2 regions of the Pseudohaliea sp. genome follow, and region 1 is predicted to be linked to the other one. Evidence: predicted binding sites of a transcription regulator. Region 1 holds the regulator's gene; the other holds the start of a gene.
The links. The regulator PhoB, encoded in region 1, activates phosphate uptake and scavenging genes when phosphate is short. The targets are predictions, from matches to a motif close to TGTCATAAANNTGTAACA.
Positions count from the first base shown of each region.

Region 2: a site for PhoB is predicted at 2,746-2,763, ahead of gspC (type II secretion system protein GspC). Genes of this name have one in related genera too.

Region 1 is NZ_JBTOLW010000029.1:29,071-43,631, forward strand. Features, by position in the region: gene pstA (phosphate ABC transporter permease PstA) at 1-712, opposite strand, end outside; gene ACX93N_RS13200 (ABC transporter permease subunit) at 716-2,401, opposite strand; gene ACX93N_RS13205 (PstS family phosphate ABC transporter substrate-binding protein) at 2,398-3,357, opposite strand; gene phoR (phosphate regulon sensor histidine kinase PhoR) at 3,359-4,633, opposite strand; gene phoB (phosphate regulon transcriptional regulator PhoB) at 4,630-5,340, opposite strand; gene ACX93N_RS13220 (transglycosylase SLT domain-containing protein) at 5,473-6,078, opposite strand; gene ligA (NAD-dependent DNA ligase LigA) at 6,075-8,102, opposite strand; gene zipA (cell division protein ZipA) at 8,105-9,079, opposite strand; gene smc (chromosome segregation protein SMC) at 9,101-12,598, opposite strand; gene ccmI (c-type cytochrome biogenesis protein CcmI) at 12,794-14,002, opposite strand; gene ACX93N_RS13245 (cytochrome c-type biogenesis protein) at 13,999-14,460, opposite strand; gene ACX93N_RS13250 (DsbE family thiol:disulfide interchange protein) at 14,460-14,561, opposite strand, start outside.
Region 2 is NZ_JBTOLW010000016.1:7,110-21,670, reverse strand. Features, by position in the region: gene ACX93N_RS09390 (TonB-dependent receptor) at 1-347, opposite strand, end outside; TPP riboswitch at 386-486, opposite strand; gene ACX93N_RS09385 (hypothetical protein) at 576-752, shown strand; gene cysC (adenylyl-sulfate kinase) at 811-1,431, shown strand; gene sat (sulfate adenylyltransferase) at 1,492-2,679, shown strand; gene gspC (type II secretion system protein GspC) at 2,851-3,921, shown strand; gene gspD (type II secretion system secretin GspD) at 3,921-5,948, shown strand; gene gspE (type II secretion system ATPase GspE) at 5,935-7,476, shown strand; gene gspF (type II secretion system inner membrane protein GspF) at 7,484-8,716, shown strand; gene gspG (type II secretion system major pseudopilin GspG) at 8,733-9,179, shown strand; gene ACX93N_RS09345 (prepilin-type N-terminal cleavage/methylation domain-containing protein) at 9,184-9,837, shown strand; gene gspI (type II secretion system minor pseudopilin GspI) at 9,830-10,237, shown strand; gene gspJ (type II secretion system minor pseudopilin GspJ) at 10,221-10,910, shown strand; gene gspK (type II secretion system minor pseudopilin GspK) at 10,891-11,934, shown strand; gene gspL (type II secretion system protein GspL) at 11,967-13,172, shown strand; gene gspM (type II secretion system protein GspM) at 13,172-13,642, shown strand; gene gspN (type II secretion system protein N) at 13,649-14,407, shown strand; partial or broken gene ACX93N_RS09310 (rubredoxin) at 14,448-14,561, shown strand, end outside.

The sequences.
Region 1 (14,561 bases):
GCCCGAGCGCTTCGCGCAGGACGCGCCGCTCGGCCTCGAGCGCCGCCAGCCGTTCGCGCGCGCCGTGCATACGCGGGTCTCCGGCGGCACGCCACCGGGCAAGCTCGGCGCTCGCGGCGGCCAGCGGGCCCTGCTCGAGGGTGCGTAGGGCTTCCCGCGCCGCGGCCGTGGCCGCCAGCGCCTGCTCGATAGCTTCCCGCAGGGCGGGCCCCTCACCCGCCACGACTCCCGCCCCGCTTTCGCCGAGCGCCAGCGGGTAGCCGAAGAGCGGCCCCCATTCGCTGCGTTCGATCACAGTGGCCGCCGCCGGCGTGCGCGCCGCGAGCATATCCGAGGCCAGCAGCCAGCGGAACTCCGCCGCGCCGAGATCGCGGTTGCCCAGCCGCAGGAGCAGCCGCTCGCGCCGCTCGGGGCCCGGCCCCGGCTCGAGGCCGGCCTCGCGGAGCTGCAACACCGGGACGTCACGCCGCGCAACGACCTGGCCGAGCAGCGACTCGGTCGACCCGCCGCCCGCGCGGACCTCCAGTGCCTTGAGCGGGCCGGGCCAGAAGTGCCCCAGCCCCCTGGCTGCGAGCAGCGCGACCAGGGCCAGCACCGCCAGCAGCGACAGGGCCGCCGCGCCGGCCGCCAGCCACTCCAGCGCATCCCCCCCCTGGCGGCGCAGGGCGACGCCAAGGCGTTCGTGGGGAGAGCTACGGCGCGCGGCGGTCACGGCTCAGCCCGCCGCATAGCGGTAGCGCAGCCGCTGCCGCACCAGTTCCGCCAGGGTGTTGATGACGAACGTGAAGGCGAATAGGAGCAGCGCCGAAAGGAACAGCACCCGGAAGTGCGTGCTGCCGACGATGGATTCAGGCGCCTCCATCACGATGTTTGCGCTCAGGCTGCGCAGCCCCGTGAACGGATCGACGTCGAGGATCGGCGTGTTGCCTGTCGCCATGAGTACGATCATGGTTTCGCCGATCGCACGGCCCAGGCCGATCATCAGTGCCGAGAAGATCCCCGGGCTTGCCGTGGGCAACACCACGCCCGTGAGCGTTTGCCAGCGCGTTGCGCCGAGGGCGAGGCTGCCGTCGGACAGGCTTCGCGGCACCGAGAAGATGGCATCCTCGGTGATCGAGTAAACGGTGGGAAGGACGGCGAAGCCCATTGCCATGCCGACGACCAGCGCGTTGCGCTGCTGGTAGGCGATGCCTAACTGCCGCTCGAGCCAGCCGCTGACGTCACCGCCGAAGCAGGCCGCCTCGATCACCGGACTCGCGGAAACGCTCACCCAGGGCAGCAGCACCACGACCGGCAACAGCAGCAGGGGCCGGACGCCGGGGGGCAGGCGGCGGCGCCAGCGCCGCGGCAGCGCCGACCAGAGCGCGCCGGCGGCGACTATCCCGGCAACCAGGATGAGGGGGGCGGCAAGGAACCCCGCGAGCGCATGCTCCACCCGCGGCGCCAGCCAGAGGCCGGCGATGAAACCGAGCACGACCGTGGGCACCGCTTCCATGAGCTCGATCCCGGGCTTGACGACCCGCCGCAGCGGTCGCGCCATGAAGTAGGCGGTGTACGCCGCGGCGAGCACGCCGAGCGGCGCCGCGAAGAGCATCGTGTAAAAGGCGGCCTTGAAAGTCCCGAGGGCCAGGGGGGCCAGGTTCAGCTTGGGTTCGTCGCTCGCGCCCGCCGGGGACGATTGCCAGACTCGCGCCGGGGCCGGGTAGTCCGGGTGCCAGACCGCGGCCCAGAGGGACGTGAAGGAGACCTCCGGATGCGGGTTGCGCACGCGGTAGTGGTGCACCGTTTCACCGACGCGGACCGCGAGGGACGCACCGTCGGCGGCGACCGCCACGGAGTCCGCGCCGACGGTACGCGGAAGGCGCGTGGCGAGCAGCCGTCGCTCGGCGACGGTGTGCCAGGCCTGCAGGCGGCCGTCGGCAGCGAGCGCATAGACCACCGCGCGTTGCGGTTCGGCAACCAGCCAACGCACGGGCAGGCCCCCGCTGTCCAGGCGCCGGAAGCGGGCCCACGGTCCGCCGGGCCCGGCACTGGTACGCCCGAATTCGACCAGCCCGCCATCCCCGGTCGCGACGATCACCGCTCGCCCGCCGGCCAGACGGACACTGGGACCCGCCGCGCCCGCGATCAGCCCCGCGTCGGCGAGTTCTGCCAGCAGCGCGGGCGAGGCGGGATCGGGGCCGCGGCCGGCCGGCAGCAGCCCGGCGCCCGAAGCCGGTTCGCTATGGCTGTAGCTGATGGCCGCCGGCTGCAACAAAGGCATGACCTCCCAGAGCAGGTAGAGCAGCATGAGAAGGATGGTGCCCAGTACACCCACGCCGGCGGCACCGACCAGCGCGCTGGTCCCCCGATCAAACCAGCGGCGGTGGCGATCGACCCGGCTGTCGGCAAGGCGGCTCACAGACCCAGGGCCTCGCGCTGCGCCTCGATCAGCGTCACCGGCAGCGGCACGTAGCCGTCCTGGAGTACCAGGCGCTGTCCCTCGCGGGAATAGACGAAGCGAAAGAACTCGCGGACCAGCGCGGTGAGCGGCTGCCCCGGCGGGCGGTTGACGTAGGCGTAGAGATAGCGCGCGAGTGGATAGCGGCCGCTGCCGGCGGCTTCGGCGGTCGGCGGGACCGCCGGCCCGCTGCCGTCACTGATCGCGAGCGGACGCACACCCGCGGACTCGTAACCCAGGCTCGAATAGCCGATGGCGCCGGGCGACGCGCCGACGGCATGCACCACGGAGGCCGACCCGGGGAGCTCGTTCACGAGCGGATGGAAGTCCCCTTGGCACAGTACCTCGCTGCGGAAGTAGCTGTGCGTGCCCGAGGCGGTGTTGCGTCCGTAGGCTACGATGGGGCGGCCGCGCCAGCTGCCGCCCAGGCCCAGGTCCCCCCAGTGGGTGAAGCGCCGTGCGGCACCGCAGCGCCGGGTGATCGAGAAGACTGCGTCGAGCTCGGCGAGGGAGAGCGCCCGGAGCGGGTTGTCCTGGTGTACGAAGACCGCCACTGCGTCGACGGCGACAGGCACGGCAGTGGGAGGGTAGCCGAAACGCCCGCGAAAGGCCTCCACCTCGCGCGCGGTCATGGCGCGGCTCATGGGGCCGAGTTCAGCTGTGCCCTCTGCCAGCGCCGGTGGTGCCGTCGCCGACCCGGCGGCCTGCACTTCCACCGTCACCGCCGGGTGGTGGGCGCTGAACGCGCGCGCCCACAGGGACATGAGGTTGGCCAGCGTATCCGAGCCGGCACTGCCCAGGCTCCCGACCAGGCCCGAGGCGGGCTCATAGGGCGGCAGGGTGCGGTCCCCAAGGGCCGGCGCGGCTACCAGGGCCAGCAGCAGGCACACGCGACGCCAGGCCCTGCCCGCACGCACGTCAGGCGGCGAAGGCCAGGGTAAAGGTACTGCCCTCCCCCGGCTCACTCTCGATGCGCAGCTCCGCCCGGTGAGAGGCGGCGACGTGCTTGACGATGGCAAGGCCCAGCCCCGTACCGCCCGTTGCGCTCGAGCGGCTCTCGTCGACCCGGTAGAAGCGTTCCGTCAGGCGCGGCAGGTGTTGCTCTTCAATGCCCGGGCCCTGGTCCACGACCGACAGCAGCAGTTCGTCGCCCTCGCGGCGCCAGTGAACCAGCACCGGCTTGTCGTCCGGGCTGTACTTGATGGCATTGAGCACCAGGTTGGAAACGGCGCTGTGCAGTTCGCGGTAATCACCGGCAACGCCGTCGCGCGTGTCCAGGCGCACTGCCACGACCCGTTCCGGGTGCGAGTGCGCCAGCTCGTCTCGAAGCTCCTCGACCAGGCCCGCCATGTCCACGCGCTCCGTCTTCTTCTCGCTGCGCACGCTCTCGATGCGCGAGAGCCAGAGCAGATCGTCGAGAAGGTTCTCCATACGCCGGGCCTGCAGTTCCATCTGTTCCAGCGGCTTGTGGAAGCGCGGGTCCAGCCGGTCTCCCGCGGCCATGAGGGTGTCGAGGTAGCCCTTGAACACCGTGAGCGGAGTGCGCAGCTCGTGCGAGACATTGCCGACGAAATCCCGCCGCTGCTGCTCCAGCTGCAGCATGCGGGTCACATCGCGCACGAAGAGAAGGAAATCACCGTCGGCAAAAGTGGTGACCTCCATCTGCAGGAAGCGAGGCGCACCGCCCTTCAGGCCGACCTGCAGGGGCTGGGAGAAATCGCCGTTGATGAAGTAGCGGTGGAACTCGGGCAGGCGCACGAGGTTCAGGATCAGCTGGCCCCGGTCCCTGGGGTACTCGAGACCGAGCAGCGTGCGGGCAGCCTCGTTGCACCACTCGATGGCCCCGGCCTGGGTGAGGATGACCACCCCGTCGCGCATGGAGGCGAAGGAACTCTGCAGGTAGTCGACGGTGGACTGAAGCCGGCTGCGCGCCTCGCGGTTCTCCCGCTGCAGGCGGTAGATGGTGTCGTAGACGACGCCCCAGATGCCGAAGCTCTCCGGCGGCGTCTGCTCCGGATCCTCGAGCCAGCGGCGCATGCGCCAGATCTGGTAGAGCCAGACGCCGCTGATGGTCCCGAGGCCCACGGTGAGCATGGCCAGAGGGTAGCCGAACAACCAGCCGGCCAGCGCCGACGCGGCCAGCACCAGCAGCAGCTTGCGCAACTCCCCACGCCAGCTACCGGCCAGGTTCACCCGGTGGGAGCCCCCCGAGCGGAGAAGCGGTACCCGGTGCCGCGCACGGTCTGGATAAGGCCGCTGTAGTCACTGGCGCCGGCCGACAGCGCCTTGCGCAGGCGGCGGATGTGGACGTCGACGGTGCGTTCCTCAACGTAGACGTTCGCACCCCAGACCTGGTCGAGCAGCTGGTTGCGCGTGTAGGCCCGCTCCGGGTGCGCCATGAAGAACTGCAGCAGGTTGAACTCCGTGGGACCCATGTCGAGTGGCTCGTCGGCGAGAAAGACACGCCGGCTCTTGCTGTCCAGCACCAGTTCGGAGACCTGCATGCGGTCACTGGCCTCCGCCCCGCCCGCCCTGCGCAGCAGGGCCTTGATACGCGCAATGAGTTCCCGCGGTGCGAAGGGCTTGGTGATGTAGTCGTCGGCGCCGACGTCGAGGCCCTGGATGACGTTGTCCTCCGCCGTCTTCGCAGTCAGCATGATGACCGGTATCTCCCGCGTCCCCTCGTCGCGCTTCAGGCGACGGAGCAGTTCGATGCCACTGCCCCCGGGAAGCATCCAGTCGAGGAGGACGATGTCCGGCCGCTGGTCGACGATAGTGGCATGGGCGTCCTGGATGTTATCGGCCTCCAGACAGCGGTAATCGACGATCTCGAGCGCCATGCGCAGCATGTCGCGGATTGCGAACTCGTCGTCGACCACCAGGACGGTGCGTTCACTCATGGCACGGTAGCCTGCATGGGAATTTGTCCGCGAAGTCTGCCGCCGCACTGTGACAATAACATGACAGATCGGCCCCTTTTTGCAACAGGGCCGTCACAGTCAAAAGCCTGTCGCAGCACCGCGCCCCGTCCCTCAGAACCAGCCGAAGAACCAGCCATCGTCCTCGAGTTCTTCCCGGCAGGCCGGCAGCTGTCCGCTGTACAGCGAGGACCGGCGCTCGACCTTGCGCGCCACGGAGCGCAGCCAGTCCTTGCTCCTGAAGCTGCCCCGGGCAAAGCCACCGTGGCCTTCGTGGTACGCCAGGTAGAGCCGGTAGGCGTCGTCCGGCCGGATGCCGTTGCGCCTGGTTGACTGGTGGTTGTACCAGCCGATGAAATCGATGGCGTCACCGAAATCGTCGCGGTCGGCGCCGTAGTTGCCGGCGCTGCGCTCGTAGGCGCGCCAGGTGGCCTTGAGCGCCTGGCTGTAGCCGTAGGAGTCGGAGGGGCGCGGCCCGGGAATGAAACCGAAGATCTTCTTCCGCGGCGGCTTGGCTTTGGCGACGAAACGCGATTCCTGGTGCATGATCGCCATCAGCACCGGGATCGGGCTGCCCCAGCGCTCACTCGCATCCCGTGCATCATCATACCAGCCGTCCTTGTCGCGGAAGATCTCGCAGAGATTGTCGAGGTCCCGCGGCGGTGTCGTGGCGCAACCGGCGACAACAAGGCACAGCGATACCAGCAGCAGCGTTCTCACGGCCGTCCCCCGTGTTCGTCGAGAAAGGCGAGGAATGCGGCCTCGTCGATGACCGGCACCTCCAGCGCTTCCGCCTTCGCCAGCTTGCTGCCCGCTCCGGGCCCGGCGACCAGAGTGCGGGTCTTCGCGGAGACACTGCCCGACACGCGGGCCCCGAGGGCCTGCAGCGCCGCGCTGGCCTCGTCCCGCGTCATGCTCTGAAGCTTGCCGGTGACCACCCAGGTCTGACCGGCCAGCGGCGCATCGTCGGCCGCCGCCTCCGCCTCGGGCCAGTGCACCCCGGCCTCGCGCAGGGCCCTGACCACGGCCTGGCTCGCCGGGTCGTCGAAGAACTGGCGCAGGTGATCGGCAACCACCGGCCCGACATCATCGACGGCCAGCAGGTTCTCCTCGGACGCCGACGCCAGCGACTCGTAGCTGCCGAAGTGCCTTGCCAGCGAGCGCGCCGTGGCCTCGCCCACCTCGCGGATACCGAGGGAGTAGAGAAAGCGCGCCAGCGTGGTGGCCTTGCTCGCCTCCAGCGCCGCCAGCAGGTTGTCAGCGCTTTTCTCGCCCATGCGCTCCAGGCCGAGGAGGTCGTCCCGCCGCAGCGCGTAGAGGTCGGCCACGGTCTCCACGAGGCCCCGCTCCACGAGCTGCTCCACCAGCTTGTCGCCGAGCCCGTCGATGTCCATGGCCCGGCGCGAAGCGAAATGGCGCAGGGCCGCCATCCGCTGGGCGGCGCAGACCAGGCCGCCGAGGCAGCGCAGCACCGCACCCCCCTCCTCCCGCTCCACGGCGGAGCCGCAAACCGGGCACGTCGACGGCGGGACGACCGGCGTCGCGTCCTCGGGGCGCCGGTCGGCGACCACGGACACCACCTGGGGGATCACGTCGCCCGCGCGGCGTACGATGACCGTATCACCGACCATGACGCCGAGGCGCTCGACCTCGTCGAGGTTGTGCAGCGTGGCATTGCTGACGGTGACACCGCCGACGAAGACCGGCTTCAGCCGCGCCACCGGCGTGACGGCGCCCGTACGCCCGACCTGGAACTCGACGGCCTCGAGCTGTGTCAGCTCTTCCTGAGCGGGGAATTTCCGGGCGATGGCCCAGCGCGGGGCCCGGGACACGAAACCGAGGCGCTCGCGCAGAGCCAGGTCATTGACCTTGTAGACGATGCCGTCGATATCGTAAGGAAGCGCGGCGCGCCGGGCCTCGAGGCGACGGTAATAGTCGAAGCAGCCGTCGATGCCGGTCACCAGCGCCGACTCGCTGTTGATGCGCAGCCCCCAGCCATGCAGGCGCTCCATGATCGCCCAGTGCGTAGCCGGCAGCGAGCCGCCCCTCACCTGCCCCACGCCGTAGCAGCACAGCTGCAGCGGCCGGCGGGCGGTGACCCGGGAGTCGAGCTGGCGCAGGCTGCCGGCCGCCGCGTTACGCGGGTTCACGAAGCCTTTCTCGCCACGTTCGGCCGCCTCGCGGTTCAGCTGCGCAAAGCCGTCGTGCAGCATGTAGACCTCGCCGCGTACCTCCAGCTCCGCCGGATAGCCGTCGCCGCGCAGGCGCAGGGGCACAGAGCGTATGGTGGCGACATTGTCGGTAATGTCCTCGCCGGTAGTCCCGTCGCCGCGGGTGGCGGCGCGCTCAAGGGCTCCCCGGCGGTAGAGGAGGCTGACGGCCACCCCGTCGAGCTTCGGCTCGCAGGCAAACTCGAGGGCGGTTTCCGGATCTCCCAGGCGATCGAGCACCCGGCGGTGAAACTGCTCGAACTCCTCGTCGCTGAAGGCGTTGTCGAGGGAGAGCATCGGCTGTTCGTGGCGGACGCTGGCGAAGGCCGTGAGCGGCTCCGCACCGACCCGCCGGGTCGGCGAGTCGGGCCGTGCAAGGGCCGGGTGCGCCGCCTCGAGGGCCTGCAGTTCGCGCAGCGCGCGGTCATACTCGGCATCGGGTACGCTGGGCTGATCGAGCACGTGGTACTCGTAGTTCCAGCGCTCCAGCCTGTCGCGCAGTTCCGCCGCGCGGGCCTCCGGACGTGCGCTCACGGCTAGCGCGACCCGGCGAGAAGACGCCTCTCGAGATCGCGGATCTTCTGGCGGCTGTGCTCGAGGGACTGGCGGGTGAGTGCGCTGCGCGACTCGTCGAGCACTTCACCGCCGAGGTTGCGGGCCACGGCCTGGGCCGTTTCGAGCATGTAATCGAAGGCCTTCATCATGTCTTCGGGGCCTGGCAGGGTGACGAAGAAGAGCAGACCGGGGGTGGATAGCTCGCTCATGCGATCGATGTCGAACACCCCCGGCTGCATCATGTTGGCGACGCTGAACTGAATGGCGCCGCGACCCGCGGCCTGTTCGTGGCGGTGGAAGAAGTCCATGTCGCCGAAGCGGAGGTCGCAGGCGAGGAGTATCTGCAGGATATCGTCACCGCGGAAGCCGGCCGGGTCCTTCGCGATGACGTGAAGGATGAACACCTCAGGATCTTCCCCGCGGGGCAGGCGCCCTGCGCTGCCCGCGGGCCGCGGCTCGGGCTCGTCGTCCGCCGGCAGGTCCTCGAGCCAGTCGAGGTTGCCGGGTTCCTCACGATCGCTGGTGCTGACTCCGCTGACCAGGCCGTCGTCCGCGGACGACCGGGCAGCTGCCTTGCGCGCTCCCCGCGAGCGCGGGCGGCCGCTGTCGGTACCCGTAGCGGCCGCCCCGCCGGCACCTGCTGTGCCGCTATCCGCCGCGCCGGCAGTCGCGTCGGCAGTCGCGTCGGCCGATGCCGCTGCCTGTACGGCCTCGTCGTGCTCCCGGGTAGCGCGCACCAGGTCCTCGCGGCGGATGACCCGCGCACCCCCGTTCGGCAGTTCCTGGACCACGCTCGGGTGCTCCTGCTGCTCGTCGTCGCCCTCACCCACCCGGCGCAGCTTGACACGCACCTCGGCCTGCCGCTCCGCGCGCACACGCCGCCACGCGTCCACGAGCACCGCCGCAATCAGCAGCACGCCGATGATGACCATCCAGTCGCGTATCGTCAGCTCCATGCGTCAGCGCCCAGTTCGCCGTCAGCTAGCCGCCAGTTCTGCCGCTTCCTCCACATCCACGGCCACAAGGCGGGACACGCCGGGCTCGTGCATGGTGACCCCGAGCAACTGGTCGGCCATTTCCATGGTGATCTTGTTGTGGGTGATGAAGATGAACTGCACTTTTTCCGACATCTCCTTCACCATGCGAGCATAGCGCCCCACGTTGGCATCATCCAGCGGCGCATCCACCTCGTCGAGCATGCAGAACGGCGCCGGGTTCAACTGGAAGATCGAAAAAACGAGGGCGATGGCCGTCAGCGCCTTTTCGCCGCCCGAGAGCAGGTGAATTGTGCTGTTCTTCTTGCCGGGCGGGCGCGCCATGATAGAAATCCCCGTATCGAGCAGGTCGTCGCCGGTCATCTCGAGAGAGGCGCTGCCCCCGCCGAAAACCCGCGGAAACAGTTCCTGCAGGCCGCTGTTGACCTTGTCGAACGTGGCCTGGAAGCGGCTGCGTGTCTCCCGGTCGATCTTTCGAATGGCCGACTCGAGGGTCGCCAGGGCGCTCTCGAGATCCTCATTCTGCGCGTCGAGGTACTGCTTGCGCTCCGACTGCTGGCTGTACTCGTCGATCGCCGCGAGGTTGATCGGGCCCAGGCGGGCGATGCGCGCGGCTACGCGTTCCAGCTGCTGCTGCCAGCCCTCGCGGGTGGCGTCCTCCGGCAGGCTCTCGAGCACGACCTCGGGGTCCCGGGACAGCTCCTTCAGCTGCCGGCCGACGTTCTCCCGCTGCACCTGAAGCGTCTGCCGGCCGAGACGGCATTGCTCGAGCTCCGCGCGCGCCGAGGCGACCCGCTGCTCGATGGCCGCGCGGGCCTGTTCGTCGCTGCGCAGGGCGTGCTCGACCTCGGCAACGCGCTGGCGGGCCTCGGTCAGTTCCGCTTCCGCGGCGGAACGCAGCTGGAGTTGCGTCTCGAGCTCCGCCTCCAGCTCCGCCACCGGCGTACTCGTGTCCTCGAGGCCGCTGGCCAGGCTCGCCTGGCGCTCGCTGAGCTGGGCGACCTGCGCCTCGGTGCGCGCGATAGAGCTGCGTATCGTCTCGACCTGGGTCTGCAGCGCCCGCAGGCGCATGGCCGCCTGGTGGGCGCCATCGCGGGCCTGGCGGGCCGCCTGCCGGCAGCCGTCCAGTTCGCCCCGCAGCCGGTCCCGCTCGGAGAGCAGGGCCTCGCGCTCACCGGCATCGGCTTCCATGCGCTCGATCGCCTCGGCAAGCACCTGCCGGGCCTCGGCGATCGACGCCTGCTCGCCCTCGAACTGTGCGCGGGCCTCCTCGGCATCCCGGGCCAGCGCCGCGCGGCGGGCCTCCAGCTGCTCGACTCGCGCCTCCTGCGCCTTGAGCCGCGCCGCCGCGTCGGCCTGGCGGCGGCTGGCCGCCTGCTGGTCGCGCTGGAGGGCCTGGCGGGCGTGCTCCAGGTCGCGCAGGCGCTGGGCCTCGCCGGCCTGTGTCTGCTCCAGTTCACGCACGCGCTCGGTAGTCCCCTCGACAGACGCGGCCAGTGCCTCGAGTTCCTGCTGGCGCCGGATGACGCCGCCGGCTTCCATCTCTCCGCGGCGGAGCGAGAGCCAGTTCGGGCCGAGCCAGAGGCCCTCGGGTGTGATCACGGACTCGTGGCCCGCGAGCCCGCCACGCATTGCCAGCGCCTCGGCCTCATCTGCCGCGGTGCGCACCGCGGCCAGCAGTCCCGCGACGCGGCCGCCACAGCGCACCTGCGCGGCCAGGGTTCCCGCCGGTGCCGGCGGCACCGATGCCCGCGCCACGAGCGTCAGGTGCCCGGCCGCGAGCCCGTCGAGACGCTGGCCGAGACTGCCGAGATCGTCGACGCAGACCGCGTGCAGGTAATCACCGAGGACCGTCTCCACCGCCTGCTGCCAGGGCGCGGCCACTTCGAGCTGCGAGAGCAGCCGCGGCGCTGCTGCGAGGCCGTTGCCATCGAGCCAGGCATCGGCGCCCCCTGCGGCGTCCTCGGCCGCCGCCTGTTGAAGGGCTTCGAGAGAGGCTTGCCGTCCGCGCAGCTGGGCCAGCTCCGAACGCGCCGTGTCGAGTTCGCTGGCAAGGCGTGTTCCCTGCTCCCGGCACGCCCCGAGGTCGGCCGCCAGGGCCTCGCCCTGCTCTTCGTAACCGGCAATCGCGAGCTCCGCCTCCGCGAGCTCCTCGCGCAGCGGCGCCGGGTCCTCCTCGCCCTCCGCGGGCGCGAGCTCCCGCTGTTCGCCAGCGAGCTGCTCCATGCGTGCCTGCAGGCGTTTGAGCGCATGTTCGAGGTGCTGAATCCGCGACTGCTGCACCTCGGCCTGCTGCCGCGGCTCAGCGGCGCGATGGTTGAAGTCGTCCCAGCGTTGCTGCCAGCCCTGCATGGCCTCTTCGGCTGCGGCGAGGGCGGTCGCGGCCTCCTCGGCAGCGGCATCGAGCATCCCGCTCTCCGGCGAGAGCCCGGCGAGCTCCTCTTCCCAGGCGGCCAGCCGCTCCCGGTCCTCGCGCAGGTGCTGCTCGGCCTCATCGAGGTTGCTCCGCGTCTGCGCGAGGTCTTCCCGAAGCTGCCGGGAGCGTTCCTTCTGGTGCTGGATGCTCTGCTCGATGCGCGCCACTTCAGCGCCAAGGGTGTAGTAGCGGCCCTGCACCTCGTTGAAGACATCGGTGCGCTCGGTCTGCTCGACACGCTGCTGCTCGATCCGCGTATCGACCTGCTGATGCTCGGCGAGGACCGCCTCGAGGGACACCTCGAGTTCCCCGACCCTGCGAGCGCTCGTCGCGGCTTCGCTGTCGAGATCCTTCCACTCCAGGGCAAGGAGCTGAGCCTTGAGTGTGCGCTCCTCTTCCTTGAGGGCACTGTACTTCTCCGCGGCCTGTGCCTGCCGCTGCAGGTGCTGTAGCTGCCGGTCCAGCTCATCGCGCAGATCCGTCAGGCGCTCGAGGTTCTCGAGCGTCCGGCGCATCCGCGATTCCGTTTCCTTGCGCCGCTCCTTGTACTTGGAGATCCCCGCCGCCTCTTCGATGAAGACGCGCAGCTCCTCCGGGCGGGACTCGATGAGCCGGGAGATCATCCCCTGTTCGATAATGGCGTAACTTCGCGGCCCCAGCCCCGTGCCCAGGAAGATGTCGGTGATGTCGCGGCGCCGGCAGCGGGTGCCATTGAGAAAATACTCCGACTGACCCTCCCGGCTGACCTGCCGGCGCGTGGAGATTTCGGCATAGCTTGCATACTCGCCACCGACGCTGCCGTCGCTGTTATCAAAGGTCAGCTCGATGGAGGCCTGGCCGACCGGCTGGCGATTCACGGAGCCATTGAAGATGACATCCGCCATCGACTCGCCGCGCAGGTTCTTCGCGGAACTCTCCCCCATCACCCAGCGCACGGCGTCGATGATGTTGGACTTGCCGCAGCCATTCGGCCCCACCACGGCGGCCATGTTGCTGGGGAAGGTGACCGTGGTCGGGTCGACGAAGGACTTGAAGCCCGCCAGCTTGATCGACTTCAGCCGCATGGCGTGGCGGCTTCACAGGAGGTGTTTTTTGCAGCAGCTGCCTGAGCTTTCGTGGGCATCATTATGATTTTCTTGAACTTTCCGTTGTTTTCCAGCAAATGAAACCTCGCTGCGGACGCCGAGGCCCCACAACATGTAGTGTATCGACTTTCGACCGGCAACACTATGCCCGGGCGCCACCTGCCCCGGCGGCCCTCAACCAGCGGCCGGGGCAGCGTTCGGGACCAGGGAAACCTCCACCGAGGCACTGTCGTCCGCCGCCGCCGTCACCGGTCCCGCGCTGCCCGCGAACAGCGCGTTGGCAAGACCGGGCTGGCCGCCCGGGGAGACCTGCACGAAGACCCGCACGGCACCGGCCGTCGACAGCTTCTGCCCCGCCATGCTGTTGCGGTCGTCGAGGCGCAGGGTACGCGGCAACTCAGCGGCCGGGAAGCGCCGCACCGCGATGGGCATCCGGCTGGATGCGTCTTCCCGCCGGGCGAGCACGAAGACCGTCTCGCTGCCATCGAGCGCGCCCTCCGCGGGCGCTTTGACGGTGACGACGATGCCCGGACCGGCTTCGGCGCCGCCTCCATTGCCGTCAGTGCCGCCTTCGCGGTCCCCGCCGAGGCGCGCCCGGGCGCTGGCGATCACGTCCGCGAGCATCTGCGCGCTCGGTGAACCCGGCGGCTCCTGGGCGGCAAGGCGCTCCCAGTACTCGATGGCGGCGCGGTAGCGGCCGGTCTCGAAGGACGCCATGCCGAGCAGTCCCAGCGCGGTGCGCTGCCGCGGGTCCGTGGCGAGGGCCCGCTCCGCAAGGCGCTGCGCCTCGGGCGACAGCTGGCGCCCGGCGGCGAGGAAGCGCGCCTGCGCGGCCAGGGCGAGGGCCTGCGCGTCGCCCGGTGCGCGGCTGGCCAGGTCCGTGTAGGCGTCCGCGGCCAGCGCGTAGTTGCCGCGGGCCATGTGGTAGCGGCCGAGGAGCGCGCGGTAGCCGAGATTCTCCGGGCGCTGCCCCAGGCGGGCGCCGATATCGCTCATCAGGGCGTCGATGTCCCCCGCCGGCGTATCCTCCCCCAGCGCGTCGAGACGCTGCGCCAGGGTCACGTCGGGCATGGCGCCGAGCTGCCAGTAGAGCCAGCCGGCCGCGACCAGCATCAACAGCGGCAGCAACCAGGCGGCGCGGAAGCGCCGTTCCGCGACCGCCGAGGCAGGCTGAGGGTCCTCGACGCCGTCTTCGAGGACGCGCAGCCGCGCGTCTTCGAGCAGCTCGGCCTCGCCGCTCTCGGCGAGCTCCTCGCGGCGCAGGCGGAACCAGTCGAGGTTGGCGGCATCCTCCGCCCGGGCCCGGGCGCGGGCACCGGGGCGCACGATAAACAGGGCCGCCAGCGCGGCCAGCGCAGCGCAGGCAACGAAAAAGGTGATCATTCCGTGCGATCCCTCTCGGCGAGCAACGCCTCGAGGCGCGCCTGCTCCTCGCCGTCGAGCGCCGGCGCACCACCCCCGCGACCGTGGCGGAGGACGAGGACCGCGAGCCCGGCACCGACGGCGAGGAAGAGCACCGGCGCCAGCCAGAGCAGAGCGGTATTGCGGTCGAAGTCGGGCCGGTAGCGCACGAACTCGCCGTAGCGGCGCACCATGTTCTCGAGGATTTCCTTGTCCGTGGCCCCCGCTTCCAGCTGCTGGTAGAGCAGCCGGCGCAGGTCCCTGGAGATCGGCGCGTTGGAGTCGGCGATGTTCTGGTTCTGGCACTTCGGGCAGCGGAGTTCCTGGCTGAGCTGCCGGTAGCGCGCTTCCAGCTCCGGCGAGCTGAACTCATAGGTCTCGATCACTGCTGCCGCCGGCAGGGTGCACAGCGCAAGCAGGAAGGCCAGGGCCAGGCGCATCAGGAACCGCTCCCGGCGCCGCGGAGCTCGCGGTAGAGCGGCTCCAGGGTGTTTTCCCAGATGCGGTCGTTGACCTCGCCAACGTGCCGGTAGCGGACCAC
Region 2 (14,561 bases), on a different contig from region 1:
TCGACGCCGTCGATGCGCAGGCCCACGGAGGGGTTCAGCGGCTCGACGAACTGGGAGCGCTCGCCGATGCCGCGGACCTGGTAGAAGCGGGCGCGGGAGCTGCCGCCGGCGAAGTTGACGTTGGGCGCGAGGTTGAGCACGTCCTCGAGGTGCCGGGCCGCGCGCTGGCGGATGGCAGTGCTGTCGACGACGCTGGTGCTGGCGCTCTGGGCGAGGAGCGGCGTCTCGCGGAGTTCGGCGGTCACCACGACCTCCTCGATCGGCGCCGCCCCCGCGGCCTGGCAGGCAAGGGCGCTCCACGCCAGGGCAAGCAGGCCGGGGCAGGTCACGGTAGCCGGGTGCTTCATGGGTCTCCTCCCTCGGGCGGCGGGGGAGGGCGGCCACGGCGGGCCATCGACACCATCCCTACGCCGGTATTGTCCGGTTCAGGTTCGAAGGGTTCGCTCGCGGGAGCGTCTCAGGCCGGGGCCACCCCTTGGCAAGCGGCGAGTATAGGGTTCTGCGAAGGGCGCTGCAAACTCCCGGCCGTGCTATCATCGCGACCGCGATCACCGGCCGCGGAGGGACCCCGAGCCGTGCAACTGCTGTTCGTGTTGCTGCTGCTGTTTGCGGCCCTCGGCCTGCTGGTAATGCTGGGTGAGCGTTATGCGCGCCCGCCGAGCCCGGGCCAGCTGGCCCGGCTGCGGCGCTGGCTCCTGCCGCTGGTGGGCGCCATGCTGGTGTTGTCGCTCGTTGACTACTACTGGGCCTGAGGGCCCGCGCGACGCCGGCTCCGCTGCCCGGAGCCGGCCCGGACAAGGACCTGCGAACATGACGGAACAGAAAGCCACCAACGTGCACTGGCACGAGGGCGATATCGGCCGTGCCGAGCGCGGCAAGCTGCTGGGTCACGGGGGCGCCACGATCTGGTTCACCGGCCTGTCCGGCAGTGGCAAGAGCACGGTGGCAGTCGCCCTCGAGGGCGTGCTCCACGACCTGGGGGTGCTCGCCTACCGCCTGGACGGCGACAACGTGCGCCTCGGTATCAATCGCAACCTGGGCTTCAGCGCCGAGGACCGGGCAGAGAACATCCGGCGCGTGGGCGAGGTCGCCAAGCTGTTCGTGGACTGCGGCGCCGTCGCGCTGAGTTCCTTCATCAGCCCTTACGCCGCCGACCGGGACAAGGTCCGCGCCCTGCACGAGGAGGCGGGCCTGCCGTTCATCGAGGTCTTCGTCGACTGTTCCCTCGAGGCCGCCGAGGCCCGGGATCCGAAAGGCCTTTACAAGAAGGCCCGGGCCGGCGAGATCAAGAACTTCACCGGCATCGACGACCCCTACGAGGCGCCGGCAGACCCGGAGCTCCACCTCCGCTCGGACCAGCAGACGCTGGAGGAAGAGGTGGAAGCCATCCTGGCGCTGCTGCGCGAGCGCGGCATCATTCCCGCCGCCTGACCTTCAGGCTGTCCGTCAACCGGCCCGTTACCGGGTCTGCACTCGGCAAGGAGACCGACCATGATCAAGCCCCATGGCTCCCAGGAACTGAACCCGCTCTATGTCGCCGACCCGGCGGCGCGCGCCGCCCTCGCCGAGGAGGCGGAGGGTCTGCCGAGCCTCCTGCTCAACTCCGCCGCGGCGGCTAACGCGGTGATGCTCGGCGCCGGCTACTTCAACCCGCTGCCGGGCTACATGAATCTCGCGGACGCCCTGTCGGTGGCCGAGTCCCTGCGTACGCGCGACGGCCTGTTCTGGCCCGTGCCCATCGTCAACTTCACCGATGACGAGAGCGTCGAGGCGGGCACCCGCATCGCCCTGCGTGACCCCAACGTCGAGGGCAACCCGGTGCTCGCGGTGATGGACGTGACCGCGGTGGAGCCGGTGACGGACACGCAGGTAGACGCCATGGCGGCGAAGATTTTCCGCACCCTGGATCCGGAGCACCCGGGCGTGGCGACCTTCACGTCGCTCGGCCGTCGGCTGCTGTCCGGTCCGATCCAGGTGCTCAACTTCTCCTACTTCGAGACCGATTTCCCCGAGACCTTCCGCACGGCGGTGCAGATCCGCGACGAGATCGCCGCGCGCGGCTGGGAGAAGGTCGTCGCCTTCCAGACCCGCAACCCCATGCACCGGGCCCACGAGGAACTCTGCCGCATGGCCATGCAGGACCTCGGCGCGGACGGCATCCTCGTGCACATGCTGCTCGGCAAGCTGAAGCCGGGGGATATCCCCGCGGATGTGCGCGATGCGGCGATCCGCAAGATGGTCGACGTGTACTTCCCGGAAAACACGGTGATGATCACCGGTTACGGCTTCGACATGCTCTACGCGGGTCCCCGGGAGGCCGTGCTGCACGCGGTTTTCCGCCAGAACTGCGGCTGCACGCACCTCATCGTCGGCCGCGACCATGCCGGCGTCGGCGATTACTACGGCGGTTTCGACGCGCAGGAGATCTTCGACGACCAGGTGCCCGCCGGCGCCCTTGAGCTGGAAATCTACCGGGCCGACCACACGGCCTACAGCAAGAAGCTGGACCGGGTGGTGATGATGCGCGATGCGCCGGACCACTCGAAGGAGGACTTCGTGCTGCTCTCCGGCACGGCCGTGCGCGACATGTTGAGCCGCGGTGTGGCGCCGCCGCCGGAATTCTCCCGGCCGGAAGTGGCGCAGATCCTCATGGACTACTATCGCTCCACGGTGTCCTGAGCCGGGCGCCCTGCGTACTTCAGGCGGGGCAGGGACTTGGCATAGTTGCCGCGCTTTTCACAATAGTGTCACAATTTTGCCATTCAATGGGCACCCCCGCGGGTGCTTCCTGCGGAGGGCCCCGCCGTGCTCGCGGCGGAGGTGACGCAGGTGAAGGTCCGGAGGACATGCGTGCCGCAAGCGTGGCAGGAAAGCCTGGCGGCCGGCCTGGCCGGTGCCGGTCAGCGGGGCCGGCGTCTCGTGCTGTTCTGGTCCCGGCCGGAGCGGCTGCGGCGCCTGCAGCAGGCGCTCCTCGTCCTCCTCGCCGCCTGGGCCTGCGTCTCGGTTGCCCGCCTGGGCTGGTCTTTCCTGCCGGCCGCTGACACCCCCATTCCCCCGGCGAAGGCGCTGGTCAATCCGGCCAGCCGCGCCGCTGCCCCGGAGGCTCGTACCGCGGTCGACATCGACGCCGCCATCGGCTGGCATCTCTTCGGCGAGGCCGGCGCCCTGAGCGAAGCGGCCCTCGCCGAGCTCGCCCTGCAGCAGGCGAGCGCGAAACCGAAAGCCGGTATCGAGGACGGCGCCCGGGAGACGCGCCTGGCCCTGACGCTCACCGGCATCGTCGCGACGGACGAGGACGGCCTCGGTTTCGCCATGATCGAGCACCGTGGCTCTGAGGCCGTCTACGCCGTCGGTGACGAACTGCCGGTCGCCCGGCGCGTGATCCTGGCCAAGGTACTGCCGCGACAGGTCGTGCTCGACAATGGCGGAACCTACGAGCTCCTGACGCTGTTCGAGGACAGCGAGCTGGACAGCCAGCTGGCGGGCACCGGCCCGCCGCTCGACGCCCGCAGCGTGCCGGCGGAGCGCGAGGCAGCGGGCGGGGCGGCCGAGGCGCCGGCCCCCGAGGCGGTCAGCGCCGGCCCCGGGGCGACGGATCTCGCCGCACAGTACCGCGAGCGCCTGTACAATGACCCGCAATCCCTGGCCGATGTGGTGCGCATCACCGCGGTGCGCCGGGGCGACGAGCTCGTCGGTTACCGGGTGAGCCCCGGCCGCGCCGGCAAGGACTTCGCCGCCCTCGGCTTCGAACCCGGGGATATCGTCACGGGCGTGAACGGACTCTCGCTCACGGACCCGGCGAACACGGTCCGCCTCTACCAGGCCATGCGCGAGGCCCGGGAGGCGGTATTCGACCTGACGCGCGACGGCGAAGCGCTGTCGCTCAGTGTGCGGCTCGCCGCCGCCGGAGACACCGATTGATGCGACCCCTGCCCCGCCTGCTGGTTCTGCTCCTCGCCGTCAGCCTGAACTGCGCCCGCGTCCCGGATGCCGCTGCGCAGGACTTCACGGTCAACCTCAAGGAGACGGACATCCAGGAGCTGATCAAGTTCGTGTCGGAGGTCACCGGCACCACGATCGTCGTGGACCCGGCGGTGAAGGGCAAGGTCAAGGTCGTGTCCTCGCGCCCGGTGAGCCGCGCCGAACTCTACGATCTGTTCCTGTCGATCCTCGACGTGCACGGCTACACGGCCGTGCGTTCCGGCGAGGTGGTCCGCGTGATCCAGTCCAAGGATGCGCGCTCCGCCTCGCTGCCCGTGGAGGACGAGAGCGGGCGCGTGTCCGACGAGTACGTGACCCAGGTCATCCGCCTCGACAATATCTCCGCCGCGAAGCTGATTCCCGTGCTCCGGCCCTTGGTGCCGCAGCAGGCGCACATGGCCGCCTACGCCCCGAGCAACGCCATCATCATCTCGGACACGGCGGCCAACATCCGCCGCATGGTCGACATCATCGAGCGCATGGACCGCTCGGCGACGGCGGAAACGGAAGTCATCGCCCTCAAGTATGCCGTTGCCAGTGACGTGGTGAGCATGCTGCAGAAGCTCGACGACCCGTCGCAGAAGCAGGCCGGCGATGCGGAGCCGGAAGTGCTCCTCGTGCCCGATCAGCGCACCAACAGCGTGCTGGTCAACGGCGACGAGATCCAGCGCGCCCGCATTCGCCGCCTTATCGGCTACCTGGACACGCCCCTCGAGCAGACCGGCAACGTCAAGGTCGTCTATCTCGAGTACGCCCAGGCCACGGAGATCGCCGAGGTCCTGACCCGCGTCATGCAGAACATCAGCCGCCTCGACAGCGCCGACGGAAAAGGGGGCGGCCGGGCGAGCGAGGCCACCATCGAGGCCGACGAGGGCACCAACAGCCTGATCATTACCGCGGACCCGAACCAGATGGCGGCGCTGGAGTCGGTGATCCACCGCCTCGATATCCGCCGCGCCCAGGTGCTGGTGGAGGCGATCATCGTGGAGATGGAGATCACCGATGGCGCCGACCTCGGCCTGCAGTGGCTCTTCGCCAACGAGGACGGCGCTTTCGGCAGCAATGTCAACACCGACGATGCCCGGGCGCGGAACATCGCCAGCGCCATTCTCAACCCGGACAACGCGGAAGCGGAGCCCCTTGCCACCACCGGTGACTTCGATGTCGGCGCCCTCGCCGGGGCCCTGGCACAGTCCCCGGGCATGACCCTGGGCTGGGGCGTCGTCGACGACGACCTCAGCATGACGGTGATCCTCAACGCACTGCGTGAGCGCACCAACGCCAACATCCTGTCCACCCCGTCGCTGCTGACCCTCGACAACCAGGAGGCCTACATCACGGTCGGCCAGAACGTGCCCTTCGTGACCGGGTCGTTCACCAACACCGGCACGGCGAACGGCGCGCAGAACCCCTTCCAGACCATCGAGCGCGAGAACGTGGGCATCACCCTGTCGGTGAAGCCGCACATCAACGAGGGGGATGCCGTGGTGCTCGACATCGAGCAGGAGGTCTCCAGCCTCACCGGGCTCACGGGGGCGCAGGCGATGGCGTCGGACCTGATTACCAACGAGCGCAAGGTGCAGACGAAGGTGCTGGCCGAGGACCAGCGCATCGTTGTCCTCGGCGGCCTGATCAAGGACGACGTGCAGGATGCCCAGCAGAAGGTGCCTCTGCTCGGCGACATCCCGCTGCTCGGCCGCCTGTTCCGCAACGATTCTGTCAACGTGACCAAGACCAACCTGCTGATCTTCATCCGGCCGACGATCATCCGCGACGGCGCGGCCCTGGAGGGCGCCACGGCCCTCAAGTACCGGCAGATCCGCGAGCGGCAGCTGGAGCGGCGGGAGCGGGGGCTCATGTTCCTCGACGACGGTGACTTCCCGGTGCTGCCGGAGTGGGAGGCGCAGCTCCGGCAGCTCGACCAGCTTCGTGAGGACCAGGGCGGTGAGAGCGATGGACGGCGCTGAGACCGGTCTCGCAACGGCCGCGGCAGCCGCCGCGCCGGAAGCCGCTGCGGGGCCGGCCGAGGGGGCACCCCGGCGCCTGCCCTTCGCCTTTGCCCAGCACCACGGGGTGCTCCTCGCGGACGGTGACGAACCGGTGGTCTACCACCTGGGCACGCCGCCCTACGATGTGCTGGTGGAGCTGCGCCGGGTTATCGGCGGGCCCTTCCGGCTGCAGCCGCTGGAGGAGGCTGCCTTCCAGCAGCGCCTGAGCCAGGCCTACCAGCGTGGCAACAGCGAGGCCGTGCAGATGGCCGAGGACATCAGCGCCGACGTCGATCTCGGCCGGCTCGCCGAGGAGATCCCCGACGCCGGCGACCTCATGGAGGCGGAGGACGATGCGCCGATCATCCGCCTGATCAACGCGATCCTGTCGCAGGCGGTGCGCGAGCAGGCGTCCGATATCCACATCGAGACCTTCGAGCACCGCCTCTCGGTGCGCTTCCGTATCGACGGTGTTCTCAGCGAGGTGCTCACGCCGAAGCGCATGCTCGGGCCGCTGCTCGTGTCAAGGCTGAAGGTCATGGCGCGCCTCGACATCGCCGAAAAGCGCGTGCCCCAGGACGGGCGTATCTCCATCCGCATCGCCGGCCATGCCGTGGACATCCGCATGTCGACCATTCCCTCGGCCTACGGCGAGCGCGTGGTCCTGCGTCTCCTTGACAAGCAGGCCGGGCAGCTGGAGCTCGCGCAGCTCGGCATGCCCGAGGCCGTTTACAACGGTTTCCGTCGGGCGCTGCACAGCCCCCACGGCATCATCCTGGTCACGGGCCCCACGGGTTCAGGCAAGACGACGACGCTCTACGCCGGCCTCGCTGCCATCAACGGGACCGAGCGCAACATCCTCACCATCGAGGACCCGATCGAGTACATGCTCCCGGGGGTGGGCCAGACCCAGGTGAACCCGAAGGTCGACATGACCTTTGCCCGGGGCCTCAGGGCGATCCTGCGCCAGGACCCGGACGTGGTCATGGTGGGCGAGATCCGTGACCTGGAGACAGCTGAGATCGCCGTACAGGCCTCGCTCACCGGGCACCTGGTGCTGTCGACGCTGCACACGAACACCGCCATCGGCGCCGTGACCCGGCTCCAGGACATGGGCATCGAGCCCTTTCTCCTGTCGTCGAGTCTCCTCGGGGTCATGGCGCAGCGCCTGGTGCGCGTGCTTTGCCCGGAATGCAAGGCGCCGCATGTGCTCAGCGACAGCGAGGCGGCGCTCCTCGGCGGCGAGGACTGCCGCGGCCGCAGCGTGTTCCGCCCTTTGGGCTGCGACCACTGCAACCACAGCGGCTACCGCGGGCGCATGGGTATCTACGAGCTGATCGAGGTCCGCGATCAGCTGCGGGCCATGATCCACGAGGGGGCCAGTGAGCAGGACATGCTGCGCGAGGCGCGGCGCCAGTATCCCAGCATCGAGGACGACGGACGCCGGCGGGTGCTCTCGGGGCAGACCAGCCTCGAGGAAGTCATGCGCGTGACCGCGCTGGCCTGAGGCGCCCGTGCCCGCCTTCCGCTATCGCGCTCTCAACCCTGGAGGCAAGCTCGTGCGCGGCGTGCTCGAGGGCGACTCGGAGCGCGCCGTTCGCCAGCAGTTGCGCGCGCAGAGCCTGCGCCCGGTAGAGGTCAGCGCCGCGAACCGGGGGCCGTCCCGGAACCGGGGGGGGCGCCTGCGCACGGGTCTGGGCCTCGGCGGGCCCCGGGTCAGTCCGGCGGACCTGTCGCTGCTGACGCGCCAGCTCGCCACCCTGGTACTGTCCAACCTGCCGCTCGCCGAGTGCCTGCAGGCGGCGGCGGAGCAGAGCCGCAAGGCGGGCACCAAGGCCCTGCTCCTGCAGGTGCGCTCGCGCGTGGCCGAAGGGCACACGCTCGCCTATGCGCTCGGCGAGTTTCCGCAGGTGTTCAGCGAGATGTACCGGGCCATGGTCAACGCCGGGGAGCACGCCGGCTTTCTCGGCCCGGTGCTGGCGCAGCTCGCGGACTACGCCGAGCAGCGCCAGTACACGGCACAGAAACTGAAGATGGCGATGATCTACCCGGTGATCCTCCTCGCCGTCGCCGTTGCGGTGGTGACGGCGCTGCTCGTCTTCGTGGTCCCCGAGCTGATCGGCATCTTTGCCCACAGCAACCGGGAGCTGCCGCTCCTCACGCGCGGCCTCATCGCCACCAGTGATTTCCTGGAGGCCTGGGGCCTGTGGCTGTTCCTGGCCCTCGCGGCCCTCGCAATCGGCCTGCGCCGCTTCCTGCGCGCGCCGGCGCGGCGCCGCGCCTGGCACCGCTGGCTGCTGCGGGTCCCCGGGCTCTCGCGGCTGCTGGTCGCCGTGGATACGGCGCGTTTCGCCTCGACCCTGAGTATCCTCATGGCGAGCGGCGTGCCGCTGCTGGAAGCGCTGCGCATAGCGGGCCAGGTGCTGTCCAATCTCGTGCTGCGCGAGGAGAGCCTGCGCGTGGCCGAGCGGGTGCAGGAGGGCGCGAGCCTGAGCAAGGCCCTCGGCCGCAGCGAGCTGTTTCCGCCGATGATGGTGCACATGGTCGCCAGCGGCGAGGTCAGCGGTGAACTCGAGACCATGCTCGAGCGCAGCGCCGCCAACCAGGAGCGGGAACTGGAGATGACCCTGGGTACGGCCATGGGCCTGTTCGAGCCGCTGATGGTGGTGGTCATGGGCGGCCTGGTACTGGTGATCGTGCTGGCGATCCTGCTGCCGATCTTCGATCTCAACACGATGGTAAGGTAAGGACGAAGGTAACGATATGAAGCGACAGACGACACGGTCGCGCAGCGCGGGTTTCTCCCTGGTGGAGATCCTCGTGGTGCTGGTGATCATGGGCCTGCTCATCAGCGTGGTGGCACCGACAGTGCTCAACCGCGCGGACGAGGCCCGGGTACAGAAGGTGCAGGCCGACTTCAAGGCCATCGAGACGGCGCTGAAGATCTACCGCCTCGACAACTACGTCTACCCGACCACGGAGCAGGGGCTGGAGGCACTGGTGGAGCCCAGCACCCTCGATCCGGAACCGCGCAACTTCAAGGAGGGCGGCTACCTCGCCGAGGTGCCCATGGATCCCTGGGGCCGTCCCTACCTCTACCTGAGCCCCGGCGAGCGTGGTGAGGTGGACATCTATTCCCTGGGCGCCGACGGTCTCTCCGGGGGCGAGGGCCAGAACGCGGACATCGGTAACTGGCGCGACGGGGAGTAGCCCCATGCGTCGCCAGCGCGGCTTCAGCCTGCTGGAAATGCTCGTGGTGCTGCTGGTCGTGATCGTCATCGTGTCGCTGGCCAGCCTGAACACGGGCAGTGGCGCCGAGGAGCGTCGCCTCGCCGAGGACGTGCGCTTCCTCGCCGATGTTGCGGCCTACGCCCGGGACGAGGCGGCTTTCAGCGGCCGTGACCACGGTGTGCTCGTTGCCCGGGAACTGCGCGACGGTGAGCGGGTGACGGTGCTGCGTTTCCGCGAGCGCCGGCTTCCCGGGGAACGCGGCGCCGTGCTGAGCCGCGCCGGAAGCGGCGAGCAAAGCCGCGTGCAGGAGAGCGCCACTGCGGCAGCGAGACCGGGTGAGAGCGATTCCTGGGAGAGGCCGCTGAGTGGGGGCGAGTTGTTCGAGCCGCTGGTTTTTCCCGAGACCCTGGCCGTCGAGCTGTCCCTTGAGGGCGTGCCGGTGGTACTCGACCGGGGCCGGGCGGACGCGGCGCCGGACGGCGTGCCCCAGTTGATCTTCTACGCCAGCGGTGAGGCCACGCCGGGCAGCCTTTCCTTCCGCCGTGCGGCGACCGGCGAGTTTCTCTGGCAGCTGCGCTGGGATCTCCTCGGCCGTATCGAGGTCATCGATGACCCGCTGGAGGCCGGCGATGGCTGAGCACCGGGTCCGCGGCTTCACGCTCGTGGAGGTGCTGGTGGCCCTCGCCATCGTGGCGCTGGCGGTGCCGGCGCTGCTCTTCGCCCTGGACCAGCAGGTGGACGGCACCGCCTACCTGCGCGACAAGTCCCTGGCCCGGCTCGTGGCGGGCAACAAGCTCACGGAGGTGCGCCTCCTCGCCGACGCCCGCGGGCAGCTGCTGCGCGGCAGCGAGAGCGGCGAGGAGCGCCTCGCCGGCCGCGACTGGTACTGGTGGCTCGACAGCCAGGCCACGGAGGTGCCCGGTTTCAACCGCATCTCCGTGCGCGTCGGCCTTGCGCCCGGTGAGGGCGACGACAGCCTGGTCACGCTGGTCGGCTATCTCGAGGACCCCGGGGGCGCCGATGCGCCGGCGCCGTAGCCTCGGGCCCGGCTCCCGCAGCGGAGCGCGTCGCAACCGCCGGGGCTTCACGCTGGTGGAGGTGCTGATCGCTCTCGCGGTCACCGCCTTCGTGGCGGCGGCGGCCTACGCCGGCCTCTCGGCGGTGATCGACGGCGTCGACGCGACCCGCGCCGTGGCGCGGCGCACGGAGGAGCTGAACCGGGCCCTGATGATCCTTTCCCGCGACCTGCGGCAGTTCGCAGCGCGCCCGGTGCGCGATGAGTTCGGCGATGTCGAGCCTGCGCTCTCCGGCGGCCCGCTCGCGCCTTTTCTACTGACGCTCACGCGCACCGGCTGGCACCCGAGCGCCGGGCAGCCGCGCAGCCATCTCGAGCGGGTGAGCTATTACCTGGAGGACGATGCGCTCTGGCGCCTGTCCTGGCCCGTACTGGACCGGGCGAGCTCCGTGGAACCGCGGCGTGTCCGCCTGCTCGACGGGGTCGAGCGCCTGGAGCTGCGCTTTCTCCCCCGGCTCGATGCGCTCATTGCCGGCCGCGGCAGCGCCATAGACAGCCGCGACTGGGAGCGCAGCTGGATCCGCGACGTGGGCGTCGATACCCCGCTGCCGCCCCCCCCGGTAGCCCTTGAACTGCGGATCGACATTGCCTCCCTTGGCGAAATCAGGAGGCTCTATGCGCTGCCGCGGCCCTAGCGCGAGGGGGCGGAAGTGTCCCGGCAAGAGCCAGGACGGTGTCGCCCTGGTGGTGGCGCTGCTGGTCTTCGCCCTCGCTGCGGTGCTCCTGGTAGCGCTGCAGCGGGAGTTCAGCCTGTTCTACCGCCGGACCGGCAACCAGCTGCTCGCCGAGCAGTCCTGGGCCTACCTGCGGGGCGCCGAGGCGCTGGCCGCGCTCGCCCTTGCACGCGACTACGAGCTGGACCAGCAGCGCGATGCGCCGCGGGATGACCTCACGGAGCTCTGGGCGCAGGAGAGTGCCCCCTATGCGCTCGACGAGGGCGGCTGGCTCACGGGCAACCTGCAGGATCTGCAGGGCCGCTTCAACCTCAACCTGCTCGCGGCGCAGAGCGAGGCGGAGGAAGCCGGCGGGCTGCCGTCCTGGACGCCGGCGCAGGCGTTCTTCATCCGCCTGCTCCTGAGCTTCGAGGAGCTGGCCATGGACCAGGCCACGGCCATCGCCGTCACCGAAGCTATCGGCGACTGGCTGGATGCAGACCGGGTGCCGCGGCCGAATGGCGCCGAGGACGACAGTTATGTCGTGCGCACGCCGGCCTACCGGGCGGCCAACCGGCCGATGGCGAGCGTCAGCGAGCTGCGCGCCGTCGCGGGCGTTACTCCGGCGCTCTATGCCCGCCTGGAGCCGCTGGTGACCGTGTGGCCGGAGAACCCCGCCGGGCTCAACATCCATACCATGCCCCCGGCGCTGCTGCGCGCGGTGAACCGCGACGGCAGCCTTGAACCGCTGCCCGCGGGCGACGTGGAGGCACTGGTGGAGCAGCGGCGGCGTGTCGGTTTCGCCGACAGGCGCGCCTTCCTCGAGGACCCGGTGTTCGGCGGTGCCCCCCTGGAGGCGGTGGCGACGCTCCTCGGCGAGTCCTCGAGCTGGTTCCTGCTTGCCGCCCGCGTCGAGATTGCCGACCGGGAGCAGCGCTTGTACAGTGTGCTGCACCGTGAATTCCGCGATGTGCGCAGCGTGCTGCGTGCCAGCGGTAGCCTGTGACCTGCCATGGCCCAACCCTTCAAGAGACGTCCGTGAGCGAGAACCTCAACGTGCTCCGCCTCGCCGGCGGTGAACTGTGCTGGTACAGCGCCGGCAGCAGCGACGGACCGGTGCCCGTGAGCGAGGCCGGCGTCGCCGAGCGGCTCTCGGGGCTGCTGGCGGAGCGGCGGGAGGCGGTGGTCTTTGCCGCGCCCGGCGAGGACGTGCGCCTCGTCGAGCTCACGGTCACGCCGGAAGAAAAGAAACACCTGCACGCCTCACTGCCTTTCATGCTGGAGGAGGCCGTCGCCGAGGAGATCGAGGCCCTGCACGTCGCTTCGCACCATCGCGGTGGCCTCGACTACACGGCCATGCTCTGCCGGCACGAGCGCATGGCTGCCTGGGCCGAGGCCCTTGCCGCGCTGCCCGCCGTCACCTGCTGGACGCCGGAGCCACTGCTCCTGCCCTGGCGGGAAGGCGAGTGGTGCCTGCTCCTGGAGGGCGACCGCGCGCTCCTGCGCCACGGTGCGGGCGCCGGTACGGCGGTGGAGCGGGAGTTGCTGCCGCCGCTGCTCGCCGCGCTCCTCGACGGCAACGAAGCGCCCGGGGCAGTGGTGATCTACGGCGAGGACCAGGTCGCCGACACGGCCCTGCTTCCGGAGGCGCTTCTCGGCTGCTGTCAGTGGCGGCGCGGCGGGTTCGCCCAGGCGCTCTGGCTCGAGGCGGGCGCCGGTGACCGGCCGAACCTCCGCCAGGGCGCTTACGCGCCGCGGCTGCCGCTGCGGCGCTGGTGGTCCCGGTGGCAGCGGGTGGCGGTGGTGCTCGGCGTGGCTTTCGCGCTGCAGCTCGCTGCCACCGCGGCCGAGTACCGGCAGCTGCGTGCCGTCAATCTCTCCCTGCGCGAGGCGATCCAGGAGCGCTACCGGGAGGCCTACCCGCGCGGTGCGGTAGTCGATGCGGAAACACAGCTGCGCCGCCAGCTGGCGTCGCTCAAGGGATCGGGCCAGGGCAGCGGTTTTACCAGCCTGCTCGGGCGCGTGGGCGCGGTGATGGAGGCGCAGGGGGGCACCGCAATCGAGAGCCTGAACTACAGCGAGCGCGGCAGCGAGATGCGTCTGAACATCCGCGCGCCCGACTTCGGCGCGGTCGAGCGGATCCGCGCCGGCCTCGCCGGCGCCGGGGTCGAGGCGGTGATGGAAAGCAGCACCAACGACGGTGACGGCGTGCGCGCAAGGCTGCGCGTCGGGGGACGCAGCTGATGCGCTGGCTGGAACGGTTTACCCCGCGCGAGCAGCTGAGCCTGCTGCTCATGGGCCTCGCGGTCATCGCCTGGACGGGCTGGATGCTGCTGTGGACGCCGCTGCGCGATGCGCGCAACGAGATGGCCCAGCGCAACGACGCCACCGCTGTCGTGCTGCAGCGGGTCGATGCCATGGTCTCCGAGATTCTCGCGTTGCGTGCCGGCGGCAGCGGTGCCGGGCAGCGCGGCAACCTGGTGGCGCTGATCAACCGCAGCACCAGTGGGGCGGGCCTCGCCGTCAGCCGCTTGCAGCCGAACAGCCGCGGCGAGGTGCAGGTGCGCTTCGAGGCTGCGGTCTTCGATGACCTGCTCGCCTGGCTCCACCGCCTCGAGAACGAGGAGGGGGTCATCGTGGGCGAGGTCGCCATCAGCCGGGCCGGCACGCCGGGCCGCGTCAACGCCACCGTGCGTCTCGGCCTGGGCGCCTGACGCCGCGTGCGCAGGGTCCTCGTTCTCTCCCTGCTGGCCGCCGGCGTCCTGCTGGCGGTGGTGGCGCTGCTGCCGGCGAGGCTGGCGGGCTGGGTACTGCCCCCGGCGTCGATCGCCGCCGACGGCTACGCCGGCACGCTCTGGCGGGGCCGGGCGGCGCGGGCACTGGTCGCGACGCCGGGCGGCTGGTTTCACCTCGGCGGCCTGCGCTGGCAGCTCTCGCCCCTGTCCCTGGTTCTTGCGCGCCCGACGGCCACGGTCGAAGCCGCCTGGGGAGATCAGCGTCTCGCCGGCACCGTGAGCTGGCGCGGTGGTGATGAGCTGCGGGTGAGCGACGCGCGCTTTGCCGTCGACGCCGCCCTGCTCAAGGAAGTCGCCCCGGTCGCGCTCAGCGGCCGCCTGGCCGGTGACCTGGCGCACCTGGCCATCGCCGACGGGCTGGTGCAGACCCTCGAGGGACGCATGACCTGGGAGCGGGCGGCCTGGGATGCCCCCGGCAGCCGTTTTGCCCTCGGCAGCTACGCGGTAGACTTCGTCCCCGCCACCGGCGGGGACGGCGGTGGTGTGCAGGGTGAGGTACTGACCCTGGCGGGCCCCCTGGAGGCCGTTGGCACCCTGGGCCTGGCGGAGCGCGGCTACCGTATCGATCTCACCCTGACCAGCGAACGATCCCTGCCCCGGCCCCTCGCAGAGGCCCTGTCGCTGCTCGCGACGCCGACGGACCGGGGTTTCCGGCTGGTGCTCGACGGCGAGCTTCAACGCTGACATCAACGTCCATTTCAACGCTAGAACCCGGGAGGACACCATGGCAGACGCCTATCACAAGTACGAGTGCATTGTCTGTGGCTTCATTTACGACGAGGCCGAGGGCCTGCCGGACGAGGGCATTCCCCCGGGCACCCGCTGGGAAGACCTGCCC